2 regions of the Pantoea brenneri genome follow, and region 1 is predicted to be linked to the other one. Evidence: predicted binding sites of a transcription regulator. Region 1 holds the regulator's gene; the other holds the start of a gene.
What was found. The regulator PurR, encoded in region 1, represses purine synthesis genes. The targets are predictions, from matches to a motif close to CANGCAAACGTTTGCNTG.

Region 2: a site for PurR is predicted at 1,632-1,649, ahead of AABB92_RS13905 (NCS2 family permease). Genes of this name have one in related genera too.

Annotation. Positions count from the first base shown of each region.
Region 1 covers NZ_JBCGBG010000001.1:1,347,762-1,351,975, forward strand. The annotation lists gene AABB92_RS06280 (Grx4 family monothiol glutaredoxin) at 1-310, opposite strand, end outside; gene AABB92_RS06285 (C40 family peptidase) at 675-1,469, shown strand; gene cydH (cytochrome bd-I oxidase subunit CydH) at 1,529-1,618, opposite strand; gene purR (HTH-type transcriptional repressor PurR) at 1,900-2,925, shown strand; gene punR (DNA-binding transcriptional activator PunR) at 2,922-3,827, opposite strand; gene punC (purine nucleoside transporter PunC) at 3,934-4,214, shown strand, end outside.
Region 2 covers NZ_JBCGBG010000003.1:58,307-62,520, reverse strand. The annotation lists gene AABB92_RS13910 (Na+/H+ antiporter) at 1-34, opposite strand, end outside; gene AABB92_RS13905 (NCS2 family permease) at 182-1,531, opposite strand; gene AABB92_RS13900 (glutathione S-transferase family protein) at 1,893-2,558, opposite strand; gene soxR (redox-sensitive transcriptional activator SoxR) at 2,598-3,083, opposite strand; gene soxS (superoxide response transcriptional regulator SoxS) at 3,184-3,609, shown strand; gene AABB92_RS13885 (YjcB family protein) at 3,863-4,144, shown strand.

The sequences.
Region 1 (4,214 bases):
CGGTCTCTTTAATCAGCGACTGCAGTTCACCGCGCTGGAACATCTCGACGATGATGTCACATCCGCCGACCAGTTCGCCATCAATCCACAGCTGCGGGAAGGTTGGCCAGTTGGCATATTTCGGCAGCTCTGCACGAATGTCTGGGTTCTGCAGAATATCCACGTAAGCAAAACGCTCACCGCAGGCTGACAGCGCCTGTACCGCCTGCGCAGAGAAACCGCAGCTTGGCAGTTTCGGGGAACCTTTCATGTACAGCAGGATCGGGTTTTCTGCGATCTGGCGCTGAATTTTTTCTACAGTACTCATAATTGCCTTCCTTAATTCGTCACTTCGTGTTTGTTTATTGTAGCGACTTCGCACCAGGACTGAAAATGAGATTTTGGGGGTTGCCCGATTAAATCGCCATGTTTGTTAAGTCCTCTTTTCGGCCCTGTTAACTCCCGATTATTAACTACAAGTAACATATTAATAATTTGCAATAGTTTTGTAGATATAAGACGCTGAAAATGCTCATTTTCAGCGCAAACGGGCGAGGCCGAAAGATTAATAAAAAAAGGCGTTACGGTTTTCAGGTGAACTGGACTAGAATGGCTTCGGCGCTGATCCTGGATCAGATTTTTCCCAACTTTGTCGCGGTGCGTAGTGGCCCTGACAACTTAACTAAAACCGGACTATGCGTTTAATCATTACGCTTTTCATCCTTGCCTTTGCGCAACTGTTCTTCAACATCGCTTCTGCTTCCCCGCAGGCGCCGGTGAATGTCAGTTCGCATAAAGCAGAGAAAAAGAGTGCGCGCGAAGATGAGCGCCGCAAGCGTCGCCCGTTGAAAACGTCGGCGAAGAAAACACGCGTCAGCCCGGTCCAGAAGCTCAAACTCAAAAAACAGAAAAAAAGCGAACTCACCGCCAGTCATCTTCCCGCAAAGAAAAGCAAAACCCTGCTCAAAACCGCCAGTAAGAAACGCTACGGCCATCAGCGTCTGCTTAAAACGGCTGACGCCAGCAGCAATGACAGCGGTGACACCGGCACCATTAAAATGAGCAAGTCACATCGCCAGCGCTACCAGAAGGCGCGCGAGACGGCGATGACCAAGTTGATGGGCCAGCTGGGTAAACCCTATCAGTGGGGCGGCACCTCACCGCACACCGGTTTCGACTGCAGCGGTCTGGTGTGGTACGCCTATAAAGATCTGGTTAAATTTAAGATCCCGCGTACCGCCAATGAGATGTACCACCTGCGCGACGCCGCGCCGGTAAAACGTGAGTCGCTGGAGAAAGGCGATTTAGTCTTCTTCCGGATTAATGGTCGCGGCACCGCCGATCACGTTGGGGTTTATCTCGGCAACGGCAAATTTATTCAGTCGCCACGCACCGGCAAAGATATTCAGATCAGTGCGCTGGGTGAAGATTACTGGCAGCGCCACTACATCGGCGCGCGTCGGGTGATGACGCCGAAAACCATTCGTTAAGCGGATTCGCTACGCGAATAACCAGACAGAGAAAAGCCGGGCGATGCCCGGCTTTTTCATTAGTGCAGCACAGCTGTAAAGCTAAAGGCGACAATCATCAGCAGACAGCCGACGGTAGTCATCAGGGCCAGTTTCAAATCTGTACTCATTTACCGCTCCTTAGTCACACATTTTGTAGGGATAAGCCATTTTCCCATACGGGCCGGTAAAAATCTCGTTTTATCCGTCCAGCCTTGTTAGAATCCTGCCTTTGTTGCGCAACGCGCGCAGCCCCGGTTCCGTTTGCTCTCCTTTTCAGGCGCTCATTACCCGCCAGACGCCTGTTTACCGGCCAGAAAAGCTGCATAATTGCGGAGAAAACCCTGAGCAGACGCAAACGTTTAACATTATGCTTATCATTGCGTTAGATAAGCCCTGGAGTCCGATTTTAATGGCAACAATTAAAGATGTGGCAAAACGCGCCGGCGTCTCAACGACCACCGTTTCGCACGTCATCAACAAAACGCGTTTTGTCGCTGAAGAGACGCGCAACGCCGTCTGGCAGGCGATTCAGGAACTGCACTATTCGCCGAGCGCCGTAGCGCGCAGCCTGAAAGTGAATCACACCAAAACGCTGGGCCTGCTGGCAACCTCGAGCGAAGCGCCCTACTTTGCTGAAATTATTGAGGCGGTGGAGAATCACTGCTTCGACAAAGGTTACACCCTGATTCTGGGCAATGCGCATAACGACCTGCAAAAGCAGCGTGCCTATCTCAGCATGATGGCGCAGAAGCGCGTCGATGGTTTGCTGGTGATGTGCTCTGAGTATCCGGACGATCTGCTGAAGATGCTGGAAGAAAATCGTAATATCCCGATGGTGGTGATGGACTGGGGCGAGTCACGCGCCGACTTCACCGACACGGTGCTGGATAATGCGTTTCAGGGCGGCTATCTGGCCGGACGTTATCTGATTGAGCGCGGTCACCGTGAGATTGGCGCGATTCCCGGTCAGATGGAGCGCAACACCGGCGGTGGACGTCATGCTGGTTTCCTCAAGGCGCTGGAAGAAGCCGGCATTCAGCCGCGTGCCGAATGGATCGTGCAGGGCGACTTCGAACCGGAATCAGGCTATCAGGCGATGCAGCAGATCCTGTCGCAGAAACAGCGCCCGACCGCGGTGTTCTGTGGTGGTGATATCATGGCGATGGGCGCGATTTGCGCCGCCGATGAGATGGGTTTGCGGGTGCCGCAGGACATTTCGGTGATCGGATATGACAATGTGCGCAACGCGCGCTACTTCGCGCCTGCGCTGACTACCGTGCATCAGCCAAAAGCACAACTGGGTGAGAAAGCGCTGGAGATGCTGCTTGACCGCATCACCAGTAAACGAGAGGTTTCTCAGACCATCGAAGTGCATCCGACGCTGATTGAACGTCGTTCCGTGGCTGACGGTCCGTTCCGCGACTATCGCCGTTAATCTTCGCTTAACCACTCCTGATTAAGCGTTTGCGCATCACCCAGATAGCTGAGTAACCAGCCCGTCGCCGGTGATGCGCGATCTTCCGCCCAGCTTACGCAACAGGGGCTGTCCGGAAATGCAACCGGCAACGTCAGCTCCACCAGCGCTCCGCTGTCCAGTAATGGCCGCGCCAGATGCCCCGGCACCATCGCCACACACAATCCCGCCAGCACGCAATCCAGGCCGGTCTGCCATTCCGGCACCACCAGACGACGCTGATTGTCGAGCGTCCACGTCATCCGGCGTGGCAGCGCGCGTGAGGTATCTTCCAGCACCAGCGACGGCCAGCTGCGCAGGGTGTCGTCATCAATCTGACTCACGCCAGTCAGCGGATGGTGGTTCGCCACCACGCAGCGCCAGTTGAGCGTCCCCATGTCGCGAAAGGCAAAGCGTCCGCCGACCGGTATCGCCTGAGTGGCGCCGATGGCCACTTCAACCCGATCATCCGCCAGCGCATCCCAGACGCCGTTAAACACTTCATAACTGATGTGCAACTCCATGTCGGGGAAATGGCGGTAAAAATCTTTGACTAACTGCCGGGTGCGCTGCGGCTTGACGATGCAGTCGACCGCAATACTCAGCTGTCCACGCCAGCCGTTAGCCAGCTGCTGACACTGGCGGCGGGTGGCGAGCATTTTTTTGATAACGCTGCGCCCTTCACGGACAAAATGCTCGCCAGCGGGGGTTAATACCACCTCGCGATGCTGGCGCTCAAACAGCGGTACCGCCAGCCACGTTTCCAGCTGACGCACGGTATAGCTGATAGCAGACGGCACCCGATGCAGCTCCTGCGCCGCGGCGCTGAAGCTGCCACCGCGCGCCACCGCATCCACCACCTCTAATGCATATTCTGACCACATAATCTGCCTTCAAATTTTTTAACAGCAACCGGCAAATATTAGCGTTTCACAGCGGCAAACGCACCTTTTACACTCTGCCGCGTTCAACCTGCAAAATGAGAATCAGATGTCACCGTCAAAAGGATTTATGCCTTATCTCGCTCTGCTGAGCATGCTGGGCTTTTTAGCCACCGATATGTACCTGCCCGCCTTCGGCGCGATGCAGCAAACTTTTAACACCTCACCCGGCCTGATCAGCGCCAGTATGAGCCTGTTCCTGGCGGGCTTTGCCTGCGGTCAGCTGTTCTGGGGACCGCTGTCAGATCGCATCGGCCGCAAGCCGGTATTGCTGGCCGGTCTGGCGCTGTTTGCCGTCGGCTGCGCCGGTATGCTGTGGGTCAATAATAT
Region 2 (4,214 bases), on a different contig from region 1:
GCGTCATGATGAGAATAGTAAAAAAGATTTCCATGCTTTCCTTAGGCGCGTCGTTATCTTTCAATCATTGTTGAGCGCTAAAGTGTAAAACAAACCGAAGCCTGAAGGGTCAGCTACGCGTGCGGCTGGCGGGAAAAAAGTGAAAAATTCCGGACGCACCGCTGCGCGCCCGGTTGATCAGTCAGATCGCCCAGCCGCCGGCGTAAAACGCCACCAGCGCTACGGCGATCAGCACCGTCCCGAGGTTCAGCCTGCGCCATTCACCCGCAAAAACGCGGCCGACCACCAGCGAGGCAAAGCCGATCATGATGCCGGTGACGATGTTGCAGGTCAGCACGATAATCACCGCGGTCAACAGGCCGGACATCGCATCGACGAAGTCATTAAAGTCGATTTTCGCCACGTTACTCAGCATCAGCAGACCGACATACATCAGCGCGGGTGCGGTAGCGTAAGCCGGTACCAGCCAGGCCAGCGGTGACATAAACAGGATCACCATAAACAGCAGGCCGACCACGATGGCGGTCAGGCCGGTTTTTCCGCCCGCCGCAGTACCGGCCGCTGACTCGATATACACCGCCGCAGGTGACGCGCCGACCAGGCCCGCAAACAGGCTGCTGACCGAATCGGTCGTCAGGGCGCGACCGCCATTGATAATCTGGCCCTGCTTATCCAGCAGATTGGCCTGCCCCGCCACCGCGCGAATGGTGCCGGTGGCGTCAAATACTGCGGTCATTACCAGTGCCAGCACGCTCGGCAGCACCACCGGCTGCAACGCGCCCATGATGTCGAGGCTGAACACCAGCGACTGACCGCTGGCGTCACGCAGGCTCGGCAGAGCAAACAATCCTTTGTAGCTCACCGCCGGATCGAAGATCAGCCCGAGCAGCGAAATGGCGATAATCGTCATCAGAATGCCGCCCGGTACCCGCCGTTTTTCCAGGCCAAAAATCGCCGCCAGTCCCAGCAGCGTCATGATCACCGGGAAAGTAGCAAACTGACCCAGCGCAACCGGCAAACCCGGTGCCGGGTTTTTTACCACCAGACCGACGCCATCCGCCGCGATCAGCAGCAGGAACAATCCAATTCCGACGCCGGTGCCATGCGCCACGCCCATTGGCAGGTTGCGCAGGATCCACGCCCGAATGCCGGTCACCGAGATCAGGGTAAACAGCAACCCCATCAGGAATACCGCACCGAGCGCGACCGGTACGCTGATGTGCTGGCCCAGCACCAGGCTAAAGGCGGTAAAGGCGGTCAGCGAAATGGCGCAGCCAATCGCCATCGGCAGATTGGCCCACAGCCCCATCAGGATGGAGCCGAAACTGGCTACCAGGCAGGTGGCGACAAATACCGCGGTTGGCGGGAAACCGGCTTTACCGAGCATGCCCGGTACCACAATGACCGAATAGACCATCGCCAGAAAGGTAGTCAGTCCGGCCAGAATTTCCTGACGCACGCAGCTGCCGCGCGCCGAGATCGCGAACCAGGCGTCCAGTTTTCCACTGGCCGGGCGTGATTCAATTGACATAGTTGAGCCTCAAAGATTTTTTGTAGTGTGGATCGCTCTGCGACCGTCGCTGTCCCTGAAATAAGCGGGTAATCCGGCTGCATTGATGGAGTAATTCCACCAGGCAAACGTTTACCTTGCCGCAGATAGTTGGCAGTCAAAGGACCGCCAGATAAAAAGGCAAACGATTATCCGGCGTTTACCGGCACATTTTCAACTGGCGGAAGGACATTAATCAGCATAAAGATCAGGTGGTGAGCGCCGTTTTCGGCCAGGCAGCGGCTGGCCGCATCGGCTGAGGCGTTGAAGTTACAGACATTTTTAAACGCTGAACAACTGGCAGCGCCGCACGAAAAAAAACGGTGCGCCAGCAGAGAGAGGATTAACCTGGCAGAGAGAGTTCGCCGCCCTGATCGATAGCCCGCTGCCAGGCAGCACGCTGCTGAACGGTTTGCAGCCATTTCTGACTGGCCGGCATCTGCTCCATCCCGACACGTTGCGCCAGGGCCAGCAGCGGAAAGCTCATCTGAATGTCGGCGATACTGAAGCGCTGACCCGCGAACCACGGATTAGCCGCCAGATGCTGCTCAATCATTTTCATATGCGGTTGCAGCTGTTTATCGAGCCAGGCCTTCTGCACCCCTTTGCCAAACGCCGCGCCAACCGGGCGCAGCAGCCAGGGCACCGGCGCTTTCCCCATCTGTCCGAAGATCAGCTTCATCACCAGCAGCGGCATCAGCGAACCCTCGGCGTAGTGCAGCCAGTAGCGCGACTGCAACAGCGACTCTTCATCACTCAGCTTCAGCCGGAATTCGTGATCATATTTCTGTTCCAGATACTCGAGAATCGCCCCGGATTCCGCCACCACCCGGTTTTCATCGGTAATCACCGGTGATTTTCCCAGCGGATGCACTTTTTTCAGCGCCTCGGGCGCCAGCATGGTTGGCTCGCGTTGATAACGTTTGATCTGATACGGCACTTCCAGCTCTTCCAGCAGCCATAGCACCCGATGTGAACGTGATTGCTCGAGATGGTGAACGGTGATCATCATGATTCCCTGTGTGTTGACCTCCCACCAGTATAGACGTCACTCCGCGTCCGGATGGTTACCGTCCTGTTCCGGGTCGAGCAGCACCGCTCCTGACCCTTGCTGACCCAGCCGATCGCCCGGATTGCGCAGCGGACAATCGCGCATCGACAGACAGCCGCAGCCGATACAGCCATCAAGGTCGTTGCGCAGCCGGGTCAGGGTTTCGATGCGCTTATCCAGCTCTTCGCGCCAGTGCTGAGTCAGGGCGTCCCACTCCGGGGCCGACATCCGCTTATTGGCCGGAATATGCTCAAGGCTGTCGCTGACGGTCGCCAGCGGAATACCGATGCGTTGCGCAATTTTGATGATAGCCACGCGTCGCAGCACATCACGGCTGTAACGCCGCTGATTACCGCCGTTACGGGTACTGAATATCAGCCCTTTGGTTTCATAGAAGTGCAGCGCTGACACCGCGACGCCGCTGCGGCGCGCCACTTCGCCCGGCGTTAATACCGGTTTGGGGTAGTTGCGATCTTTTTTCATCTGGCTCTTTACCTCAAGTTAACTTGAGGAATTATACTCGCTTCCCATCAAAACGACTAAACTCCCATTACCGCTTATTAAGCACCAGAAGGATGAGGCCATGATGCAAGAAGAGATCATTCATTCCCTGACGCACTGGATTGACCAGAATCTGGACAAAAGTTTGTCCATTGATGAAGTGGCAGCAAAATCGGGTTATTCGAAATGGCACCTGCAGCGGATGTTCCGTACCGTCACCAAACAGACGCTTGGCGGCTATATCCGTGAACGCCGCCTGACGCTGGCAGCCGAAGCGCTGTCTCAGACCCAGCGCCCGGTGTTTGATATCGCGATGCAGTACGGCTATGACTCGCAGCAGACCTTCTCGCGGGTGTTTCGCCGCCAGTTCTCGCAAACCCCTACCGCCTACCGTCACACCATGCGCCGTCAGGCGATTCAGCGCCCTCGCCTGCTGAGCTTCGGCTGCAATGACAGCATGGCCAGCTTTACCCAGCGCACCACCGGCGAGTGCTGCCCGGTCCGTTAACTGTCAGGACGCCCGTCTTCGGGCGTGCCTGATCGCCTCTCTGATTTGCCCTTCCCGCTGTTCATATCTGCAACAATTTCCTGCCATACCAGTGTCAAATTTTGTTCAAAATTTCAAATCGGGTGATATAATGTGACCCAAGTCACACTATGAACCTGGGTTGACGGCGCTAAAGCACTTCCTGACACGCTTTTCCGCCGCCGGTGATGTCCGCAAATTGTCAGGAATACTTACTGATATTGAGGTCCGGCCGATGGCTACGTTAACCACCAGTCTGCTTGTTATGCGTTGGGAATTGTTGAGCGCAGTAATGATGTTTTTCGCCAGCACCCTGAAAACCAAATTGCGTCAGGATAGTCATCATGTGATGGCATTCATGTGTGGCGGGATTGGTTTAGGCATGACCTGCTGGTTCGTTACCGGTCTGATGGGAATTACCCTGAGCATGGAAAACGTGCACAACTTCATGGAAATCTCTAAGCACGCCTTTATCGACGTGATGAGTCAGGCGCCTGCTGAATGGCCGATGCCCTGATCGAGTGATACGCTGAGACTGTCGCGTTGATAGCCTGATTTTTGCCAATAAAAAACCCCGCCAGGCGGGG